Regions from separate parts of the Azospirillum sp. NS33 genome, predicted to be linked through region 2. Evidence: predicted binding sites of a transcription regulator. Region 2 holds the regulator's gene; each other region holds the start of a gene.
What was found. The regulator LexA, encoded in region 2, represses DNA repair genes until DNA is damaged. The targets are predictions, from matches to a motif close to ATGTTCTANTTTGGTTC.

Region 1 (7,456 bases), on a different contig from region 2:
CGAAGCGGTCGCGGAAGGTGTGGACCAGCCCGGTCTTGCGGAAGGTCGCCATGGCCCGGCGCAGGCGGTCCGCGTCCTCGGGGCTGAAGCCGGCGGCGACGATGGCGATCTTCATGGCCTGCTCCTGGAACAGCGGGACGCCCAGGGTCTTGTGCAGGACCTGGCGCAGGGCGTCGGAGGGGTACTCCACCGGCTCCAGGCCGCGGCGGCGGCGCAGGTAGGGGTGCACCATGTCGCCCTGGATCGGCCCGGGGCGGACGATGGCGACCTCGATGACCAGGTCGTAGAACTCTCGCGGCCGCAGGCGCGGCAGCATCGACATCTGGGCCCGGCTCTCGACCTGGAAGACGCCCAGACTGTCGGCGTGGCACAGCATCTCGTAGACCGCGGGGTCCTCGGCCGGCACGGTGGCCATGGTGTACGTGCGGCCGTGGTGGAGGGCGATCAGGTCGAAGGCCTTGCGCACGCAGGTCAGCATGCCCAGCGCCAGCACGTCGACCTTGAGGATGCCCAGCGTGTCGATGTCGTCCTTGTCCCACTCGATGGTGGTGCGGTCCTCCATGGCGGCGTTCATCACCGGCGACAGCTCGCTCAAGAGGCCGCGGGTGATGACGAAGCCGCCGACGTGCTGGGACAGGTGGCGCGGGAAGCCGATCAGCTCGCGCGCCAGCTCCAGGGTGCGGGCGAGGCGCGGGTCGTCGGGGTCGAGGCCGCCCTGGCGGGCCCGTTCGGCGTCCACCCCGTCGCGGCTCCAGCCCCAGACGGTGCCGGCCAGCCGCCCCACCGTGTCGGCCGACAGCCCCATGGCGGCGCCGACCTCGCGGATGGCGGCGCGGCTGCGGTAGCGGATGACGGTGGCGGCCAGCCCGGCGCGCTCGCGCCCGTACTTGGCGTAGATGTACTGGATCACCTCCTCGCGCCGTTCGTGCTCGAAGTCGACGTCGATGTCCGGCGGCTCGTTGCGGGCGGCCGACACGAAGCGCTCGAACAGCAGGTCGAAGCGGGTCGGGTCGATCTCGGTGATGCCCAGGCAGAAGCACACGGCGGAGTTGGCGGCGCTGCCGCGGCCCTGGCAGAGGATGCCGCGGTCGCGGGCGAAGCGGACGATGTCGTGCACGGTCAGGAAATAGGGGGCGTAGCCGAGCTGGCCGATCAGCGCCAGCTCGTGGTCCAGGGCCGCCCGCACGCCGCCCGGCACGCCCCCGGGGTAGCGCCCGGCGGCCCCCGCCCAGGTCAGGGCGGCCAGCGTCTCCTGGGGCGTGCGGCCGTCGCCGACCACCTCGTCGGGGTACTCGTAGCGCAGCTCGTCCAGGGAGAAGCGGCAGGCGTCGGCGATCTCCGCGCTGCGCGCCACCGCGTCGGGGCGGTCGCGGAACAGGCGCAGCATCTCCGCCGCCCCCTTGAGGTGCCGCTCGGCGTTGGCGGCGAGGCGCCAGCCGGCGGTGTCGACGGTGGTGCGGGTGCGGATGCAGGTCAGCACGTCGGCCAGCGCCCGCCGCCCCGGCCCGTGGTAGAGCACGTCGTTGGTCGCCACCAGGGGCACCCGTTCCGCCGCCGCCACCGCGGCCAGCCGGGCCAGCCGTTTGGCGTCGTCGCCGCGGTAGCGGTGGCTGGCCGCGAGGTGCAGGTGGCGCCCCAGCTCCCCGCGCCAGCGCCGCAGCTCGGCCGCGAAGCCGGGCTCGCGATGGTCGTCGGGGGGGATGGCGAGGAACAGCAGGCCGGCGGCGTGCTCCAGGACGTCGGCGCGGCCGAGGAAGCAGGCCCCCTTGGGCGCGCGCCGCTTGCCCAGGGTCAGCAGGCGCGACAGCCGGGCGTAGGCGGCGCGGTCGGTGGGGTAGGCCAGCAGGCTGCCGGCGTCGGTCAGGTCGAGCCGGCAGCCCACCACCAGGGGCAGCCCGCTGGCCTTGGCGGCGACATGGGCGCGCACCACCCCGGCCAGGCTGTTGCGGTCGGTCACCGCCAGCGCCGCGTGCCCCAGGCTGGCCGCGGTCAGCGCCAGCTCGTCGGCGTGGGAGGCGCCCTCCAGGAAGGTGAAGTTGGTGGTGACCTGCAGCTCGGCGTAGCGGGCGGTCAAGGGACCCTCCCCGTCGCGGGCATGGCCGTCCCGTCCCTCATCCGAAGAACCCGTGCAGGAACCAGGCGGCCTTGACGCCGGGCCGGTAGAGGCCGTGGCGGAACAGCCAGAAGCGACGCCCGTCGGTGTCCTCGACCCGGTAGTAGTCGCGCGGCTCCCCCTCCTGGCGCCACCATTCCGCCTCGATGCGCTCCGGCCCGTCGGCGCGGCGCACGCGGTGCACCGCGCCGCGCCAGCGGAACAGCACCGGCGGGTCGTCGGGGATGGGGGCGATCGCCTCCACCGGCTCGGGCGGGGCCAGCAGGCGCACCGGCCGCAGCCGGCCGGCCGGCCAGGCCGGCACCTCCGGCGGTGCCCCTGGCGGAGTCCCCAGCGGCGGGCACCCCGCCACCGCCCGTTCCGGCAGCCAGCTCTGGCGCGGCACCAGGCGCAGCACCGACTCCGGCCCCAGCCGGTTGCCCAGGCGGTCGACCAGCTCCCCCAGGGGGGCGGCGTCGCCATCCTCGCCGAGACGGTCCAGGCCGATCTGGGTGGCGCCGAGGGGGGCGGTCTCGGGGGCGGTCAGGATCATCGCCTCGAACCCCGGGCCGGGAGCGAGGCGCTCCAGCCGCTCGCCCAGCAGGCGCAGCAGCCCCGCCGGGTCGCGGCGGGGCCGGGCGGTGCCGATGGCGAGGCTCTGCGCCGGGTCGTCGAGGCGGCGGTCGACGCGGTGCGCGTCGAGCACCAGCCGGCGCGCCCCCTCCTGGGTCCGCTCCAACCCGGCGCACAGGCGCTCCAGCAGCCAGCGGGCGGCACCGGCCAGCGAGTCGGGGGCGGCGATCGGCTCGGGGAAGGCGAGGCGGGCGGCGTGGGCCGGCACCGGCCGGCGCGGCGACAGCGGCTCGTCGAGGCGGCCCAGGGCCTGGTCGAGGCGGCGGCCGACCGTCTCGCCGAAGCGGGCGGCCAGGGCGGCGCGCGGCACCGGGTGAAGGTCGCCGATGCGGCGCAGGCCGACCGCCGCCAGCCCCTCCGCGGCGGCCGCCGGCAGGCGCAGGGCGGCCACCGGCAGCGGGTCCAGCGCGGCGCGCTGGCCGCCGGGGGGCACGGCGCGCAGCGGTGCTGCGGCGCAGCGGGCGACCGCCCAGGCCGCCGCCGGGGTGTCGGCGATGGCGGCGCGCGATTCGAAGCCGGCGGCGGCGAGCCGCCCCGCCAGGTCGCGCAGCAGGGGCTGCTCGCCGCCCAGCAGATGGGCGCAGCCGGTGACGTCCAGCAGCAGCCCGTCGCCGCCGTCCGGCACCGTCCACGGCGTGTAGCGCAGCGCCCAGTCGGCCAGCCGGTCGAGCCGGCGGGCGTCGCCCTCGGGGTCGGCGTCGAAGGCGGCCAGCCCCGGCTCCACGGCGCGGGCGTCGGCCAGCGTCGCACCGGGGTGCACCCCGGCCTGCTCCGCCACGCGGTTGACCGCGACCACCACCCGCCGGCCCCGCTCGGCCAGGACCGCGGCGGCCGGGCGGCCGCCCGCCCCCTCGTCCTGCCGGCGCGCCCACGCGTCGGTGGCGAGCCGGGGCAGCCACAGCGACAGGATGCGCCGCGCCATGCCGTCCTCCTTCCGCACCCCATGAATACGAACAAAACAGGAACATGATAGGGCGAATCGCGGTCCCCGTGGAGTCCCCAGGGGATGCCTACGCCGCAAGGCGGGCTTGCCGCATTGGGGCTTGGCCCCGATATGGCGGGCATGACGCTTTCCATGCTGCTGCCGGCCCTGGCGGTGCTCTGCGCCGCCGCCGGAAGCGCCGCCGCCGCCGAGTTCCAGACCTACACCCCGGGTGGGCGAATCGGCGACCAGCCGCCGCCCGCCGCCGCTCCGGCCGTGCCTTCGCCCGAGGCCGGTCGCGACACGCCGGCCGGGGAGCGCCCGCCGCCGCCGGAGGGCCGGCCGCCGGCGCGGCGCGGCAGCTCCACCCCGCCGCCGTCGCCCTCCCTCGCCGGACCGGCGCCGGCGCCGGTCCCGTTGCCGCCCGACATCCGCGGCGCCACCGACGCCTTCAAGCGCGACCTCGACCAGCCCGCCCTCGACCGGCTCCGCCACGACCGCGCGCTGGGCCGCCTCGACCCGTTCCAGGAACGCGACCTGATGCAGCGCCAGCAGCGCCTCAACGACCTGACGCGCGATCCCCTGGCGCGGTGACGCCCGTCCTTCCGCCGCTTTGATCCCGGCCTTCCGCCGCTTTGACATTGCGAGTCGTTCGCAGCTTCGCTAAGCCTGTGGGGTGCGGGGCAGGGCGGGGGGCCGTGGTGGTGGGAGCGACACTGGACGTCAACGGCCTGTTCCGGCGCTACCGCGCGGACCTCCTGCGCTTCCTCGCCCGGCGCGTGCCGTGCCGCGAGGACGCCGCCGACCTCGTCCAGGAATGCTTCATGCGGCTGATGCGCAGCGCCCCGGCGACGCCGGAGATCAAGGACGCCGGGGCCTATCTCTTCACCACCGCGGCCCGCCTCGCCATCGACCATCACCGCCACCGCCGCGTCGCCCGCCCGGCCGAGGACGGCGAGGCGGCGCTGGCCGGCCTCGTGGCGCCGGCGCCGTCGCCGGAAACCGCCGCCGCCGACCGCGAGGAGCTGGCCCGCGCCATGGCCGCCATCGCCGCCCTGCCCGAACGCACCCGCCGGGCCTTCGAGATGCACCGCCTGGGCGGACGCAGCCAGACCGAGATCGCCCGCGAGCTGGGGGTGTCCGTGACCGTGGTCTGGCGTATGATCCATGACGCCTACGCCGCCCTGCGCACCGCGCTGAACGAGGCCCCGGAGGCCTGACCCCGTGCCCCACCGATCCGCGACCCCGCCCTCCGGCGACCCCCTCTGGCAGGAGGCGATCGAGGCCGTCCTCCGCGTCAAGGCGCTGACCGACCCCGCCGCCGCGGACCGCGAGGCGCGCCGCTGGTGCGCCCGCAGCCCGGCCCACGCCGCCCGGTGGGCGGAAGCCGAGCGGGTGTGGCGGGTCGCCGGCGCGCTGCCGCCCGGCCCCGCCATGGCCGCCGTTCCCCTCCCGCTTCACCACCCCGGGCCCACCCGGGGACCGCGCCTCGGCCGGCGCGCCGCGCTGGCCGGTGCGGGGGCGCTGGCGGCCGGGGTGGCCGGGCTGGCGCTGGCCCCGCCGGCGCTGCGCAGCCTGCGCGGCGACCTGGTCACCGGCACGGCCGAGACGCGCGAGGTGCCGCTCGCCGAGGGCAGCCGGATGACGCTGGGTCCGGACAGCGTCGCGCGCATCGATGGCAGCGCGGCACGGCGGCTGGAGATGCTCGACGGACTCGCCTTCGTGGAGGCGCGCACCGATCCCGACCGGCCGCTGGCCGCCGTTGCCGGCCGGCTGCGGGTGGAGGCGGCGGACGGCGCCTTCGAGCTGCGCCGCCACGACGGACGCGCCGCGGTCTCGGTGACCCGGGGCCGCGCCTATGCCCGTGTGGACGGCGCCCCCGGCGCCGCCCCCGCACCCGACGCGGCGCTGGGGCCGGGCGAGTGGCTGGCGGCGGCCGACGACGGCGCAACGGCCGCGCAGACCGGCCGGACCGCGCCCGACCGGGTGGCGTCGTGGCGCGACGGCATGCTGATGGTCGACCGCCGGCCGATCGCCGACGTCGCCGGCGAACTGGGGCGCTGGTACCCCGGCCGCATCCTCGTGCTGGACGACGCCATCGGCCGCCGCCCGGTGTCCGGGGTCTTCGACCTGACCCGGCCCGAGGCGGCCCTGCGCGCCGCCGTCCACCCCTATGGCGGACGGGTGCGCCGCCTGGCCGATTGGCTTCTGCTGGTCGATGCGGGCTGACCGGCACGTTTTTTTCGGCCGGCGCTGTTGAAAGCCGGCGGCCTCGTCCGTCCTGGTTCATGAGAATGCGTCGCACCTGCATGACGCGGCGACGAACCGGATCGAGAGGACAGGATGGGCGTTTCACGGAGCAAGGCCGGCGGGGCGCGCACCCGCCGCGTGGTGGCGGCGTGCCTGGGGACGGCGCTGGCCGCTGGCATGCCGGCGGCGGCGGCGGCTCAAGGGACGGCCTCCCCGAGCGCCACCGCCCGGGGGGCCGTGACGCGCCCCATCGCCTTCGCCATCCCGGCGGGGCCGCTGGAGCAGGCGCTGGAGGCGCTCGGCCGCCAGGCCCGCCTGCAGATCGCCTACGCCCCGGACACGGTGGCGGGCCGGGCGAGCGGCGGCCTGGCCGCCACCGCCACGGCCGAGGAGGCGCTGCGCGCGCTGCTCGACGGCACCGGCATCGGCTGGCGCGTCACCGGTCCGGCGGCGGTGACGCTGCTGCCGCCGGCGGCCGGGGGGGCGATGACCCTCGATCCCGTGACCGTGGAGGGCACGGCCGGGCGCGGGGCGGCGGCCGAGACGTATGTGCCGCAGCGCAGCATCACCGCCACCAAGACCGACACGCCGCTCCTTGAGGTGCCGCAATCGGTGTCGGTGGTGACCCGCGGCGAGCTGGACCGGCGCGCCGCCGACGACCTCAACGACGCGCTGGCGTACACCCCGGGCGTGCGCGTGATCGACTACCCCGGCGGTCCCGGCGCCCCGGACATCTACCTGCGCGGCTTCCGCGACGCCGGCCTGTTCAGCCTCTACCGCGACGGGTTGCGCGCCAGCTTCAACCCCTACGACACCACCATCGAGCCCTACGGGCTGGAGCAGGTGGACGTCCTGAAGGGGCCGGCCTCGGTGCTGTTCGGGCAGGGCACGCCGGGCGGGCTGGTGAACGTCACCACCAAGCGCCCGACCGGCACGCCGCTGCACGAGGTCCAGCTCCAGGGCGGCAGCCACGACCGCCTCCAGGGAGCGGCCGATTTCGGCGGGCCGCTCGACGGCGAGGGGCGCTGGCAGTACCGCCTGACGGCGCTGGCCCGCGACTCCGGAACCCAGGTCGACCACGCCCCCGACGACCGGGTCTACGTCGCCCCGGCGCTGACCTTCCAGCCCGACGACCGCACCCGGGTCACGGTGCTCGCCAGCCACCTCGACCTGAGGCTGAGCGGCGCCGAGCAGAGCATCCCGATGGTCGGCAGCCTGTACGAGAACCCCGCCGGCCAGATCCCCTTCGACCTCTACCTCGGCGAACCCGGCCTGTCGGAATGGCATGTCCGCAACACCGCGGTGGGCTACGACGTGGAGCACGCGTTCGCGCCGGGGTGGAGCGTCCGCCAGAACGCCCGCTACCTCCACACCGACGTCGACTTCCGCTCGGCCTGGGCGGCCACCTGGCCGGTGTCCCTGGTCGACGGCCGCTTCTACCCCATCGGCGTCCAGGACCGGCCGAAGGAGGCCCGCAGCATCCTGGTCGACACCGCGGTTCAGGGCACCGTCGCCACCGGCCCGCTCGCCCATTCGCTGCTGGCCGGCGTCGACTACGG
Region 2 (7,456 bases):
CGGGTCAGCTGCTCGTGCACCATGGTGTGGCGGCGGATGATGTTCTCGAACTCCTGCTTCTCCGCCGCGTTGGGCAGGTGGTTGTTCAGCAGGAGGAAGCACACTTCGGGGAAGTCGCAGTGCTCGGCGAGATCGTCGATGGCATAGCCGCGGTGGAGGAGGACGCCCTCGTCGCCGTCGATGTAGGTGATCTGCGATTCGCAGCTGCCGGTCGAGGTGAAACCCGGATCGTAGGTGAAATGGCCGGTCTCCGCGTAAAGCTTGCGGATGTCGATCACGCTGGGGCCGGTCGAGCCGTGCATGACGGGAAGCGTCACCTGCTTGCCCGTGCGGTTGTCGATCAGGGTGACGGTGTCGTTGGACGACGACTCGTTCTGGGTCATCTCGGCACGTCCTTATTTATGGGTTGGGGGCCTTCCCGCCCGTGCAGAATCGGCGCAGCATAGTTCCGCGGCCGCCGGATATCAACGCACGGGACATCGCCGGCGCCCGCGTCGCCCGGGGGTGGCGTTCGGCTGCGATGGGCGTCCGCGGGCATCGGCGTCGGTGTCCTGTTCGTGGCACCGCCAGGGTGCCGCGGAGATTTAACACATTCACGCGCCGGTGGGAGCCATTCCATGGAGGCAGGGCGGTGCCGCGGTGAGTGACGCGATGGCGGTGGCGATGGCGGGGAACCGGCGGGGCGCGCTGGCCACGCTGCTGGCGGCCGAGCGCGACCGCTGGGCGCTGTGGACGCCGGTCGGGCTCGGCACCGGCATCGCCGTCTATTTCGCGTTGCCGGCGGAGCCGGAGGCCTGGCCGGCGGCGGCCCTGCTGCCGCTGGCCGCCGCCGCGGCATGGGCCGCCCGGCGGCGCCCGGCGGTGCTGGCGGCGGCCCTGGCGGTGCTGGCGATCGCCGCCGGTTTCGCCGCGGCGCAGGCGCGCACGGCGCTGGTCGCCGCCCCCCTGCTGGAGCGCGCCACCCGCGCGGTGGCGGTCACCGGACGCGTCGTCGACGTCGAGCGCCAGGCCCGCGGCGGGCGGGTGGTGCTGGCCGACCCGGTGGTGGAGGGGCTGGAGCCGGCGGCGACGCCCCGCCGCGTGCGGGTGCGCCTGCTCGCCCGCGGGGCGCTGCCGCCGCCCGGCGCGGTGGTGCGCCTGCGGGCCTCGCTGCGCCCGCCGCCCGCCCCGGCCGCCCCGGGCGCCTTCGATTTCCGCCGCCACGCCTTCTTCGACGGCATCGGCGCCGTCGGCTACGCCCTGGGCCGGCCGGACCTGGTCGAGGCGCCGCCGCCGGGCGGCTGGCAGGCGGTGCAGGTGGCGCTGGAGGCGGCGCGCGACTCCGTCGCCACGCGGGTCGCGGCGATCGTCGAGGGGCCGGCCGGCGGCATCACCACGGCGCTTCTGAACGGCGAGCCCTCGGGCATTCCCGAGCCCGCCCTGCAGGCGATGCGGGACAGCGGGCTGGCCCACCTGCTGTCGATCTCCGGGTTGCACATCGGCCTCGTCGCCGGGCTGGTGTTCTTCGCGGTGCGCGCCCTGCTGGCCCTGGTCGAGCCGGTGGCGCTGCGCTGGCCGATCAAGAAGATCGCCGCCGCCGCCGGGCTGGTGGCCGCGGTCGCCTACACCATGATGGTGGGCGCGCCGGTGCCGACCCTGCGTTCGGTGCTGATGACCGGGGTGGTGCTGGCGGCGGTCATGCTGGACCGCGACCCCTTCAGCATGCGCCTGGTGGCCTTCGCCGCCTGTGTCGTCCTGCTGGTCCTGCCCGACGGGATGCTCGGACCCAGCTTCCAGATGTCGTTCGCCGCGGTGGTGGCGCTGATCGCCACCTACGAGCTCGTGGCGCCGGGCCTGGCGCGGTGGCGCACCGGCCAGGGCTGGATCGGCCGGGCCGCCCTCTACGCCGGGGGGCTGGCGCTGACCAGCGTGGTCGCCTCGACGGCGACCGCACCCTTTGCGCTCCATCACTTCCAGACGGTGACCTTCTACGGCGTCCTGGCCAATCTGGTGGCGGTGCCGGTGACGTCCTTCTGGGTGATGCCGGCGGGGCTTGCCGCCTATCTGCTGATGCCGCTGGGGCTGGAGGCGCCGGCGCTGGTCGTCATGGGCTGGGGCGTGGCCGCCGTGCTGTGGACCGCGGAGACGGTGAGCGCCCTGCCGGGCGCCGTCGCCGTGGTGCCGGCGATGCCGGCCTGGGGGGTGGCGGTCGTCGCCCTGGGCGGCCTGTGGCTGGCGCTGTGGCGGCGGCCCTGGCGGCTGCTCGGCGTGCCGTGCCTGGTCTTCGGCCTGGCCACCCCGGCCCTGATGGAGCGGCCCGACGTGCTGGTCGCCGGGGAGGGCGATCTGGTCGCGGTGCGCACCGCCGACGGTGGCCTGTCCTTCTCGTCGGCCCGCGGACAGCGCTTCACCGCCGACGTCTGGCTGCGCCGCGACGGCGCCCGCGCCCGCGCGGCGCCGTGGCCGACGGCCGGGCGCAGCGCCGACGGGCGGCTCTCCTGCGACGCCCTGGGCTGCGTCTATCGTGCGGCGGGGCGGGCGGTGGCCCTGGTCCGCGCCCCGGAGGCCCTGGTGGAGGATTGCGGCCTCGCCGACGCCGTCGTCAGCGTCGAGGCGGCGGGCGGCTGCCGGGCGCCGGTGGTGGTCGACCGCTGGGACCGCTGGCGCAAGGGCGCCCACGCCCTCTACCTGTCGCCCGCCGGCGTGCGGGTGGAGGACGCCCGGAGCTGGCGCGGCGAACGGCCCTGGACGGGGCGGTGAGCGTTCCCCCCGCCGCACGGCGCGCGGCGGTCAGTACTTGCGGATCAGCCCGACCAGCCGGCCCTGCACCCGCACCCGGTCGGCGCCGAAGATGCGCGTCTCGTAGGCCGCGTTGGCGGGCTCGAGGGCGATGGTGTGGCCCTTGCGGCGCAGCCGCTTCAGCGTCGCCTCGTGGTTGTCGACCAGGGCCACCACGATGGCGCCGCTGTCGGCGGTGTCGCAGCGCTGGATCACCACGGTGTCGCCGTCGAGAATGCCCGCCTCGACCATCGAATCGCCGGACACCTCCAGGGCGTAATGCTCGCCCGGGGTCAGCATGGTCGCGGGGATGTCGACCACCGCCGAGCCGTCGCGCAGCGCCTCGATCGGCGTGCCGGCGGCGATCCGGCCGTAGAGCGGCAGCTGCACCGTCTCGGCCGGCGCCACCACCTCGCGCCCCGGCATGGCGCCGGAGAAATCGCCGCGGATGACGTTGGGCTGGAACCGCGGCCGCGGCGCCCGCACCGCCGCCGCCGCATCGCCCGGCGGGGCGGCGTCCGCCGCGCCGGGCGACGGCACGGCCGCGGCGGCCGCGGCGGCCGCGGCGGCATGGCGGGGCTGCTCCATGCCCTCGGGCAGGCGCGTCACCTCGAGCGCCCGGGCGCGGTGCGGCAGGCGGCGGATGAACCCGCGCTCCTCCAGCCCGGTGATCAGGCGGTGGATGCCCGACTTGGACTTCAGCCCCAGCGCGTCCTTCATCTCGTCGAAGGAGGGCGAGACGCCCCCCTGTCCCAACCGCTCGTGGATGAAGAGCAGGAGTTCCTGCTGCTTGCGCGTGAGCATGCGTGCCTCCCCGAACCGGGCGAACCGGCGGAACCAGATGGCCGAACCGAATCGGAACAAATGTAAAACGACTTGGTTTGTTCTAGTTTGGTTCCGCGGCCTCGTCAAGCCTGAAACGGTGCCCCGGTGGAAAAGATAACCGCCGAGTCGCCGTCTGGTCAAAGCTCCAGAAAGCCACCGCCGAGCGGCAGGATCGCCACCCGGTCGCCCTGCCGTGCCGGCGGCGCGTGGGGCGGGCGCAGGACCAGAGCGTCGGCCCAGGCCATGCGGGTGGTCATGGCGGCGTCCTGGCGGGGGAACGGGGTGGCGACGGCCTCCCCGTCATCGGTCCAGGAGAGCGTCGCGCGGACATGGTCGGCGCGGTCACCGTTCGCCGGCAGCGGCGCGGCCAGGCGGGCGAAGCGCTGCGGCCCGTCCTCGGCGGGCAGCCCCTGAAAGGCCCGCAGCATGGGCTTGAGGAACAGCACCGCGGCCACCGCCGCCGACACCGGGTTGCCCGGCAGGCCGAGCAGGCGGCGCCCGGCGGCCTGCCCGAACAGGATGCCCTTGGCGGGCCGCATGGCCACGCCGTGGACGGCCGGCGCCCCGCCGATCAGGCCGCGCACCAGGTCGTGGTCGCCCTGGGCGGCGCCGCCGGCGGTCACCAGAAGATCGGCGCCGTCGGCCGCGGCGACCCGCTCGGCCAGGGCGGCGGGGTCGTCGGCGACGACGCCCAGGTTGTGGGCGACGCCGCCCTGGGAGTCCACCAGGGCGCACAGGCCGAAGGCGTTGGAGCTGATGATCTGGCTCGGGCCCAGGGGGTCGCCGGGCAGGCGCACCTCGTCGCCGGTGGCCAGCACGGCCACGCGGGGGCGTCGTCGCACCGACAGCCAGGGCACGTTGGCGCCGGCGGCGAGCGCCACGTCGCGGCTGGTCAGCCGGCGGCCGGCGGCCAGCACCGCACTGCCGGCGGTGAAATCGAGGCCGGGCGGGCGGACGAAGCGGCCGGGCGCCACGGCGCGGCCGACGCGCACCCCGGCGCCGCCGTCGGCGGGCTCGCAGTCCTCCTGCATGACCACCGCGTCGGCGCCGGCGGGCAGCGGCGCGCCGGTGAAGATCCGCACCGCCTCGCCGGGCCCGACGGTGCCGGGAAAGGCATGGCCGGCGGCGGCCTCGCCGACGCGGCGCAGGATCACCGGGGCGCCGGCCGACGCCCCGGCGACGTCGGCGGCGCGCACCGCCCAGCCGTCCATCATCGACGCCGCGAAGGGCGGCTGGGTCAGCCGGGCCACCACCGGCTCGGCCAGCACCCGGCCCAGCGCCGCGGTCAGCGGCACCGTTTCGGCGGGCAGGGGCGGGCAGGCGGCCAGCATGCGCGCCCGCGCCTCGTCCACGCTCAGGAGCGGCGGCGTCATGCCGGTGCCGCGCCCCAGTCGCCGCTCTTGCCGCCGGCCTTGTGGACCAGGCGGACCTCGGTGATGGTCATGCCGCGGTCGACCGCCTTGCACATGTCGTAGACCGTCAGGGCCGCCACCGTCACCGCGGTCAGCGCCTCCATCTCCACGCCGGTTTGCCCGGTCACCAGGCAGGTCGCCTCGATGTCCACGGCGTTGCGGGCGGGATCGACCGTCAGGTCGACCGTGACGGAGGTCAGCATCAGCGGGTGGCACAGCGGGATCAGGTCGGGCGTGCGCTTGGCGCCCATGATCCCGGCGAGCCGCGCCACCGACAGCACGTCGCCCTTCTTGAACCCGCGGTCGAGGATGCGCCGCACCGTCTCCGGCTGCATCAGCACGCTGCCGCGCGCGGTGGCCGTGCGCGCGGTCGACGCCTTGTCCGAGACGTCGACCATGACGGCCCGGCCTTCGCTGTCGAAATGGGTGAACCCGCCGCTCATCGCGCCTCCCCCGACCCGCAGGTCGTCTCCGTGATCCGGCCGCCGCGACGCTCAGGCGGGGTCCGCCAGCAGGGCGCGTGTTGCGGCGGCGACGTCGTCCTGGCGCATCAGGGATTCGCCCACCAGGAAACAGCGCGCCCCGATCCGTGCCATGCGCGCCAGGTCCGCCGGGCTGTTCAAGCCGCTTTCCGCGACCAGGGTGCGGCCCGCCGGCAGATGCGGCGCCAGGTCTTCCGTTGTCGCAAGATCGACCGCCAAGGTCTTGAGATTGCGGTTGTTCACACCATAGAGCGCGACGTCCAGCCGGAGCGCGCGATCGAGCTCCGGGCGGTCGTGGACCTCGACCAGCACGTCCATGCCCCAGCCATGGGCGGCGGCGGCCAGCTCCGCCGCCTGGCCGTCGTCGAGGGCGGCCATGATCAGCAGGATGCAGTCGGCGCCCAGCGCCCGCGCCTCGGCCACCTGGTAGGGGTCGAGCATGAAGTCCTTGCGCAGGGCCGGCAGGTCGACGGCGGCGCGCGCGGCGACCAGGTACTCGTCGCGGCCGTGGAAGTAGGGCTCGTCGGTCAGCACCGACAGGCAGAACGCGCCGCCCAGCGCGTAGGCGCGGGCCAGCGCCGGCGGGTCGAAGTCGGGCCGGATCACGCCCTTGGACGGGCTGGCCTTCTTGATCTCGGCGATCAGCCCGTAGCGGCCGTCGGCGACGGCGCGGCGGAGGGCGGCGGCGAAGCCGCGCGGTGCCCCGGCGGCGCGCGCCGCCTCCTCGACCTCGGCCAGGGGGCGGGCGAACTTGCGCGCCGCAACCAACGCCCGCTTGGCGTCGCAGATGCGGGTCAGGACATCGCTCATACGGTGGGAATCGCTTCGTTGGTGATGGCGACAAGGCGGGCCAGGACGTCGCGGGCCGCCCCGCTGTCGATGGCGTGGCGGGCGCGGTCGACGCCGCCGCGCAGGTCCTGCGCCGTGCCGGCCACCACCAGGGCGGCGGCGGCGTTGAGCAGGACGATGTCGCGGTAGGCGCCGTGGGCGCCGTCGAGCAGCGCGCGGATCGCCGCGGCGTTGGTGGCGGCGTCGCCGCCCTTCAGCGCCTCGGGCGAGGCGACGAACAGGCCGGCGTCCTGGGGCTCGACGTCGAACACGGTGATGGCGCCGTCGCGCAGCTGCGCCACCCGCGTCGGCCCGGTGGTGGTGATCTCGTCCAGCCCGTCGCTGCCGTGCACCACCCACGCGGCCTCGGAGCCCAGCCGCTTCAGCACCTGGGCCAGCGGTTCCACCCACTGGGCGGCGAACACGCCGAGGAGCTGGCGCCGGGCGCCGGCCGGGTTGGACAGCGGCCCCAGCAGGTTGAAGACGGTGCGCGTGCCCAGCTCCACCCGGGTCGGCCCAACGTTGCGCATGGCCAGGTGGTGGCGCGGCGCCATCAGAAAGCCGATGCCGGCTTCCCACAGCGCCTTCTTCACCAGCGCCATGTCGCAGTCCAGGTTGACGCCCAGCGCCGCCAGCACGTCGGCGGCCCCCGACTTGGACGACATGGCGCGGTTGCCGTGCTTGGCCACCGGCACGCCGCAGGCCGCCACGACCAGGGCGGCGGCGGTGGAGATGTTGTAGGTGCCGGCGCCGTCGCCGCCGGTGCCGCAGGTGTCGATGGTGCCGGGCGGCGCGGCCACCGGCACCGCCTTGGCGCGCATGATCCGGGCCGCCCCGGCGATCTCGTCGACGCTCTCGCCGCGCACCCGCAGCGCCATCAGGAAGCCGCCCATCTGCGACGGCGTGGCGTTGCCCGACATGATGATGTCGAAGGCGCGCCCGGCGTCGGCCTCCCCCAGGCGCGCGCCCGACGCGACACGGCCGAGGATGGCCTTCATGTCGGCGAGGTCGCCGGACCCGGGCTGGCTCATGCTGCGGTCTCCAGCGGGCGGGTGGTGGTCAGGAAGGTCTTGAGGATGGCGTGGCCGTGCTCGCTCTCGATGCTCTCGGGGTGGAACTGCACGCCGTGGATCGGCAGCTCCTTGTGCATCA
Region 3 (7,456 bases), on a different contig from region 2:
CTCCTCACGCTGCTTCCCCTGCTGGCGGCGGAGAGCGCCTCCATTCCCCTGGCGCTCGCCGTGGCGCTGGGCAAGGCGCTGGTGGCGATCGGCGCGATCATGCTGCTGGGCCGGTTCGTGGTGCGGCCGCTCTACCGCTTCGTCGCCTCCGCCCACAGCCCGGAGGTGTTCACCGCCACCAACCTGTTCCTCGTCCTGGCGGTCGGGCTGCTCACCGCCGAGGCCGGCATGTCGATGGCGCTGGGCGCCTTCCTGGCCGGGCTGCTGCTCGCCGACACCGCCTACCGCCACCAGGTCGAGGCCGACATCGAGCCGTTCCGCGGCCTGCTGCTCGGCCTGTTCTTCATGACCATCGGCATGACGCTGGACCTGCCGTTCATGGTCTCCCAGCTCGCCGTCATCGCCGCGCTCACGGTGGCGCTGCTGGCCGGCAAGAGCCTGCTGCTCTTCATCCTGTGCCGCGCCTCGGGGCTGGGAACGGCGACCGCCCTGCGCGTCGGCCTGCTCCTGGCCCAGGGCGGGGAGTTCGCGTTCGTGGTCATCACCCGCGCCCTCGACCTCGGCATGCTGGACGCCGGGACCGGGCAGCTCCTGGCCACCACCGTCGCCTTCTCCATGGCCCTGACCCCGGCCATCGCGGCGCTGGCCCACCGCCTCGCCCAGTGGCACGAAGGCCGGTGGGGGACCGAGGCGTTCCGCCTGGAAACCAGCGACCTCAGCGGCCACGTGCTGATCGCCGGCTACGGCCGCGTCGGCCGCGCCATCGCCCGCGTGCTCACCCGCAACGGCATACCCTACGTGGCCCTCGACCTCGATCCGCAGCGCGTGGCATCGGCCCGCGAGGGCGGCCTGCCGGTCTACTACGGCGACGCCAGCCAGGCCGGGGTGCTGCGCGCCGCCGGGATCGACCGGGCCCGCGCCGCGGTGATCACCCTGAACCGGCCCGCCCTGGCGGAGAAGGCGGTGGACGCGATCCGCACCCACGCCCCGCGCCTGCCCATCATCGCCCGGGCCCACGACCTGCGCCAGCGCGGCGCGCTCAACGCCGCCGGGGCCTCGGCGGTGGTGCCTGAGACCATGGAGGCCAGCCTGCAGATGGCCGGCCTCGCCCTGCGCTCCACCGGCATGGAGGTGGACTCCGTCGAGCACAGCCTCGACGAGTTCCGCCGCGACAGCTACGGCGCCCTCGCCGACGACGAGGGAGGGCGGCCCCAGGACCCCGCCGCGCACGCCGCCGCGGACGGCGGGCACTGATCGCCGACGCACCTCCCGCGGGCATCGACGGCGGCGCCACGCGCCCCGGTATCATTGGCCATACGGACGATTGAAGGGACCGATCATCTTCCTCTAGGCTTGCTCCAACGAGGCGAACGCCCGTCACGCGTATCCCGACGAACACACGCGGACACGAGGGAGGACATCGTGAGAGCAAGGCTTGTTTCGGCGGCATCGGCCGCCCTGGCTTCGGCGGCATCGGCCGCCCTGGCTTCGGCGGCTTCGGCCGCCCTGGTGGTGACGGCGGCGGCGACCCTGACGGCGGCGGTCGCCGCGCCCGGGGAGGCCCGCGCCGACAACCTCCAGCGACTGCAGCAGTTCAAGACCACCGGCACGCCGCTGCGCATCCAGGAGGTGGAGCAGGGCGGCGCGCGCGCCGACGCCATCCGGCGGAACCTGGCGCGGATCACCCTTCCACCCGGCTTCTCCATCGACCTCTACGCCCTCGTCCCGGACGCCCGGCACATGGCGGTCGGCCCGAACGTCGGCGTGGTGTTCGTCGGCACCCGGAAGGCCGACGCGTGGGCGGTCACCGACCGCGACCGCGACCGCATCGCGGACGAGGTCAAGCGCTTCGCCCCGTCCGTCGATTTCAAGGTGCCGAACGGCCCCTGCATGAGCCGCGACGGGTTCCTGTTCATCGCCGAGCACAACCGCGTCCTGGTGTTCCCGGCGGCGGAGTTCTTCTACGAGAGCCCGGACGTCGCCGTCGGCGAGGTGGTGCCCCAGGGCCAGCTGGTCCCGGTCGACGAGGAGTCCTTCAACCACGGCGCCCGCGTCTGCCGGATCGGGCCGGACAACAAGCTCTACGTGAGCCTCGGCCAGCCCTTCAACGTGCCCGCCGCCGACAAGCTGGAGTTCTACGCCAAGCACGGGATCGGCGGCATCGTCCGCATGGAGCGCGACGGGAAGAACCGGGAGGTTTTCGCGACCGGCATCCGCAACTCGGTCGGCATGGATTTCAACCCGGCCAACGGGGAGCTGTGGTTCACCGACAACCAGGTCGACGGAATGGGCGACGACGTCCCGCCGGGCGAACTGAACCGGACGACCGCCCCGGGCCAGAATTTCGGCTTCCCATGGTACGGCGGCGGCGCCGTGCGCACGGTGGAATACGCCGGCGAGGCCGTCCCCGAGGGCGTCACGCCGCCGCAGGTGGAAATGCCGGCCCACGCCGCCGACCTCGGCATGACGTTCTACACCGGCTCCCAGTTCCCGCCCGCCTACCGGGGCGGGATCTTCAGCGCCCAGCACGGCTCGTGGAACCGCACGACGCCGGTCGGCGCACGGGTCATGTTCACCCCCATGACCGCCGAGGGTGCCGCCGGGGAGCCCCAGGTGTTCGCCGCGGGATGGCTGGACAGCGCCACGGGCGAGTACCTCGGCCGGCCCGTCGACGTCGTCCAGTACCTCGACGGGTCGCTCCTCGTCTCCGACGACCTTGCCGGGGCGATCTACCGCATCGCCTACACCGGACCCTGAGTGGCGCGGGCCGGGGCGCCCACCGCCCCGGCCCGCGGCACCGGATCACCCCGCCGTGCCGCCTGCCACCGGGCCCCGTCCGACCAGGATTCCTTTCGATCAGGACCCGTCCGCCCATGCCCCCAGCGTCCCTGCCCTCCGCCCCGTGCCGCCCCGCGCGGACGGCGCTGCTCGTGGTCGTCGCCACCGCGTGGGGTGCGGTCGGCGCCGTCCCGGCTCTCGCCGCGGACCCTCCGGCGGCGCCCCCTCCGCCGGCACCGGCCGCGGCCCGGGTCTGCCAAACCTGCCACGGCCGGGACGGGGTGGCGCCGATGCCGCGGGTGCCGCACCTGGCGGGGCAGGACGCCTGGTACCTGGCCGAACAGTTGAAGGCGTTCCGCGCCGGCACCCGGCGCAACCCGCAGATGGACGTGATCGCCAAGACCCTGTCCGACCAGGACATCGCCGCGCTCGCGGCCTGGTACGCCGGATTCGAGATCGCCGTGACCGGGCGGCGGTGAGCGGATGCCCGGGAGGGTGGCCTGGACGGGGTGGCCGCGTCAGACCCGCTCGCCCAGGCTCTCCGCCGCGGCGTCGATCACCGCCGGGTGCATGCGCACGGTGGCCAGCGCCGCCTCCCGGTGGACCTCGCCCACGGCCACCGTCACCACCGTGTCGGTGCCGTGGCCGTGCAGCGACTCGCGGATTTCGGTGGCGCGCGTTTCCACGCCGCCGAACCGCGCCCGCAACAGCCCGATCACGTCGGACTGGACATGGTGCCCCTTTGCGCTGGGGTAGGCATAGACGATGTTCATGCGCGTCCTGGCCGTCCCGATGGGAAGACCACCCTCATGCAGTTGCCGGTCCTGTTCCAAACCCATGTGGTGGCGGCCGGCGTTCCCGTCGAGCGGCGCATTGTGCGTCATCAGATCGGCAGGCCTGGGTCACCCGTTCCGATGGGGCGGGCCGACCTTCGGCCTAGCGCCGGCCCCGGTCGCCGCGCGGACGGGCCGCGACACCCATGCGGCATCGCGCCTTGACAGCCGCACCACCCGACCGCAGATTACCGGCCATGGGACCCTTCGACCGCACGGACACGCTTCGACTTACGGACCCGGCGCGCTGACAGCGTCCGGGCCCTTCGCGTTTCCCCATGCATGCAACAGGTCGAAGCCACCCCTCCCATGAGCCCCCACCGTCGACGTTCGGCTCCCCGGTTCACCGGAACCCTGCCCACGCTGCGACTTACCGGCGGCCGCCGAGCCTGTCCGGCTCCTCGGCGGCCGTGACCCGCGCCGGTTCCTCGACCGACCCCGACACGACACCCCCTTTCGCGGGGGCCCAGGGAGCAGCAGCACCATGAACCACGCCATCACCTCGCGCGGGACGCCCGCCACCACCGCCCGGCGCATGCCGGCGGAGAAGTACACCCCCTTCCGCCCGGTCACCCTGCCCGACCGCCAGTGGCCCAACCGCACCCTGGACCGGGCCCCCGCCTGGTGCTCGGTCGACCTGCGCGACGGCAACCAGGCGCTGATCGAGCCGATGGGGCCGGAGCGCAAATGGGCGATGTTCGACCTGCTGGTCACCCTGGGCTTCAAGGAGATCGAGGTCGGCTTCCCCGCCGCCTCGCAGACCGATTTCGACTTCTGCCGCGACCTGATCGAAAGCGGACGCCTGCCCGACGACGTGACCATCCAGGTGCTGACCCAGGCCCGTGAGGAGCTGATCCGGCGCACCTTCGACGGCATCCGGGGCGCCAAGCGGGCGATCGTCCACCTCTACAATTCGACCTCCGAGCTGCAGCGCCGCGTCGTCTTCGGCATGGACCGCCAGGGCATCGTCGACATCGCCGTGGCCGGCACCCGGCTGGTCAAGGCCATGGCCGCCCAGCATCCCGAAACCGAGGTGATCCTGCAGTATTCGCCGGAGAGCTTCACCGGGACCGAGCTCGACTTCGCGGTGGAGGTCTGCGAGGCGGTGGCCGCGGTGTGGCAGCCGACGGCGGAACGGCGGATGATCGTCAACCTGCCGGCGACGGTGGAGATGTCCACGCCCAACGTGCACGCCGACCAGATCGAGTGGTTCTGCCGCACCATCAAGGACCGCGACCGGTTCATCGTGTCGCTGCACCCCCACAACGACCGCGGCACCGGCGTCGCCGCGGCCGAGCTCGGGCTGATGGCCGGGGCCGACCGGGTCGAGGGCACCCTGTTCGGCAACGGCGAGCGCACCGGCAACGTGGACATCGTCACCCTGGCGCTGAACCTGTTCACCCAGGGCGTCGACCCCGGGCTGGTGATCGACGACATCGACGCCGTCCGCCGCGCCGCGGAGCATTGCACCCAGCTGCCGGTCCACCCGCGCCACCCCTACGCCGGCGAGCTGGTGTTCACCGCCTTCTCCGGCTCCCACCAGGACGCCATCAACAAGGGCCTGAAGGCGCTGGCCAAATCCAATTCGGGCAAGTGGGAGGTGCCGTACCTGCCGATCGACCCGCAGGACATCGGCCGCAGCTACGAGGCGGTGATCCGCATCAACAGCCAGTCCGGCAAGGGCGGCATCGCCTATGTGCTGGAGACCGAGTACGGGTTGCAGATCCCGCGGCGCCTGCAGATCGAGTTCTCCAAGACGGTCCAGGCGATCGCCGACGAGACCGGCAAGGAGCTGACGCCGGGCCGCATCTGGGACGCGTTCCGGGCCGAATACCTGGACAACGAGCGGCCGCTGGCGCTGGTGGAGCACGCCACCGAGCCGCGCGGGCCCGGCTCGGGGCCGCGCGCCTTGACGTCGGTGCTGATGCGCGAGGGCCGTCCGGTCACCATCCGCGGCCGCGGCACCGGGCCCATCGACGCCTTCCTGGACAGCCTGCGCCGCGACATGGGAATCGACCTGCACGTCGTCGACTACCGCGAGCACGCGGTCACCACCGGCGAGGACTCCCAGGCCGCCGCCTACGTCGAGGTCCGCACCGGCGACGGCCGCACCCTGTTCGGGGTCGGCATCGACCCCGACATCGTCACCGCATCGCTGCGCGCCCTGGTGAGCGCAGCCAACCGAGCAACCCGCTGACGGTGCCGCGCCGCCAGAGCGGGTTCGCCCCACCCTCCCCCGCGCCCGTCGTGGGGGAGGGACGGGACCCCACACGGGCGCCGCCGCCGGCGCCCGCCGCTGCCGCCCCCCTGCCGGCCGCCGCTGACGCCGGCTGACGCTGACGCCGGCCCCCGCTGGCGCCGGCCCCCGCTGGCGCCGGCACCCGCTGGCGCCGGCTGACGCGCGGTGGCAGGCCACGCCAAAATGTTCTTGATACGTTCCATGCGCGATGGCATCCTCGCCCCATGGTCGATGCAGTGCCGGATCGCGCGCGCAAGGGACGGGGCGCCGTCGGGAATCCCGACGGGCGATTCGAACGGTCCACCCGCACCGCGGTGGACGACGGGTGGGGGTCGGCGGTCGACGACGACCTGCCGCCCCTGCGCACCACGCTGTCCGTCGACACCAGCCGCACCGTGCTGGCCCGCAACGAGTCGCCGGACGTGCCGTTCGAGCGCTCGCTCAACCCCTACCGCGGCTGCGAGCACGGCTGCATCTACTGCTTCGCGCGGCCCAGCCACGCCTATCTCGGGCTGTCGCCGGGCCTGGACTTCGAAACCCGCCTCTTCCACAAACCCGACGCCCCGGAGCTGCTGGCCCGCGAGCTGCGGGCAAAGGGCTATCGGCCCTCCACCATCGCGCTCGGTGCCAACACCGACCCCTATCAGCCGATCGAGCGGTCGCTGGGCCTGACCCGCCGGGTGCTGGAGGTGCTCGACGCCCACCAGCACCCGGTCGGCATCGTCACCAAATCCGCCCTGGTCCTGCGCGACCGCGACCTGCTGGCCGGCATGGCCGCGCGCAACCTCGTCCATGTCTGCGTGTCGATCACCACCCTGGACCGCGGCTTGGCCCGGCGCCTGGAGCCGCGGGCCTCCTCCCCGGCGCGGCGGCTGGAGGCCATCCGCGGGCTCGCCGACGCCGGGGTGCCGGTGGCCGTTCTGGTCTCCCCGGTGATCCCCGGCCTCACCGACCACGAGATGGAGGGCATCCTCGCGGCCGCCGCCGCGGCCGGGGCGCGGGGCGCCAACACGATCCTGGTCCGGCTGCCGCGCGAGGTCGGTCCGCTGTTCGAAGAGTGGCTGCGCGAGCACGCGCCCGACCGCGCCGAACGGGTGCTGGGGCTGATCCGGGCGTGCCGGGGCGGGGCGCTCTACGAAAGCGGATTCGGGGTGCGGATGAGCGGGCGCGGCCCGTACGCGGCCATGCTGTCACGGCGCTTCGCCCTGGCCTGCCGCCGCCTCGGCCTGGGCGGGCGGTGGGGCGGCCTGGACACCAGCCGCTTCCGCGTCCCGCCCGCCCCGGGCGACCAGCTCACCCTGTTCTGAGCGGCGCCGGCCCCGGCCCGTCCGGCGACGGCCGGATTCCGGTCGCATCCCGAAGTATGAAATTTCCGAGACGGTCCCTTGCCGCGCGTCATTCCATGGCAACCCCAAATCATCGGGAAAGCCCGGCGCCCCCGGCGCCCCCCGAGCCCCCCTTCTGGTCGAACCGCGGCACAGTTGATCAAGACAACGATGTGGCTCTTGTCTTTGGACGTCTCCGTCGTTCCACGATGTGGAACGTGGGCGCACAACTGACGTGCCGACAAGCGGAGCATTCCGGACCACGCCACGTCACGAAGGAT

Region 1: the regulator LexA is predicted to act here: its motif matches at 3,677-3,693, upstream of AC6H2I_RS24910 (Y-family DNA polymerase).
Region 3: the regulator LexA is predicted to act here: its motif matches at 6,034-6,050, upstream of AC6H2I_RS29105 (PA0069 family radical SAM protein).

What each region holds. Positions count from the first base shown of each region.
Region 1 is NZ_BAAKJB010000036.1:47,418-54,873, forward strand. It holds gene AC6H2I_RS24905 (error-prone DNA polymerase) at 1-2,074, opposite strand, end outside; gene AC6H2I_RS24910 (Y-family DNA polymerase) at 2,112-3,647, opposite strand; gene AC6H2I_RS24915 (hypothetical protein) at 3,789-4,241, shown strand; gene AC6H2I_RS24920 (RNA polymerase sigma factor) at 4,349-4,867, shown strand; gene AC6H2I_RS24925 (FecR family protein) at 4,872-5,876, shown strand; gene AC6H2I_RS24930 (TonB-dependent siderophore receptor) at 5,991-7,456, shown strand, end outside.
Region 2 is NZ_BAAKJB010000037.1:1,230-8,685, reverse strand. It holds gene gltA (citrate synthase) at 1-383, opposite strand, end outside; gene AC6H2I_RS25010 (ComEC/Rec2 family competence protein) at 640-2,739, shown strand; gene lexA (transcriptional repressor LexA) at 2,770-3,561, opposite strand; gene AC6H2I_RS25000 (molybdopterin molybdotransferase MoeA) at 3,720-4,955, opposite strand; gene moaC (cyclic pyranopterin monophosphate synthase MoaC) at 4,952-5,437, opposite strand; gene trpC (indole-3-glycerol phosphate synthase TrpC) at 5,489-6,286, opposite strand; gene trpD (anthranilate phosphoribosyltransferase) at 6,283-7,335, opposite strand; gene AC6H2I_RS24980 (anthranilate synthase component II) at 7,332-7,456, opposite strand, start outside.
Region 3 is NZ_BAAKJB010000055.1:2,461-9,916, forward strand. It holds gene AC6H2I_RS29080 (monovalent cation:proton antiporter-2 (CPA2) family protein) at 1-1,254, shown strand, start outside; gene AC6H2I_RS29085 (PQQ-dependent sugar dehydrogenase) at 1,423-2,757, shown strand; gene AC6H2I_RS29090 (c-type cytochrome) at 2,874-3,257, shown strand; gene AC6H2I_RS29095 (hypothetical protein) at 3,297-3,551, opposite strand; gene leuA (2-isopropylmalate synthase) at 4,096-5,808, shown strand; gene AC6H2I_RS29105 (PA0069 family radical SAM protein) at 6,075-7,157, shown strand.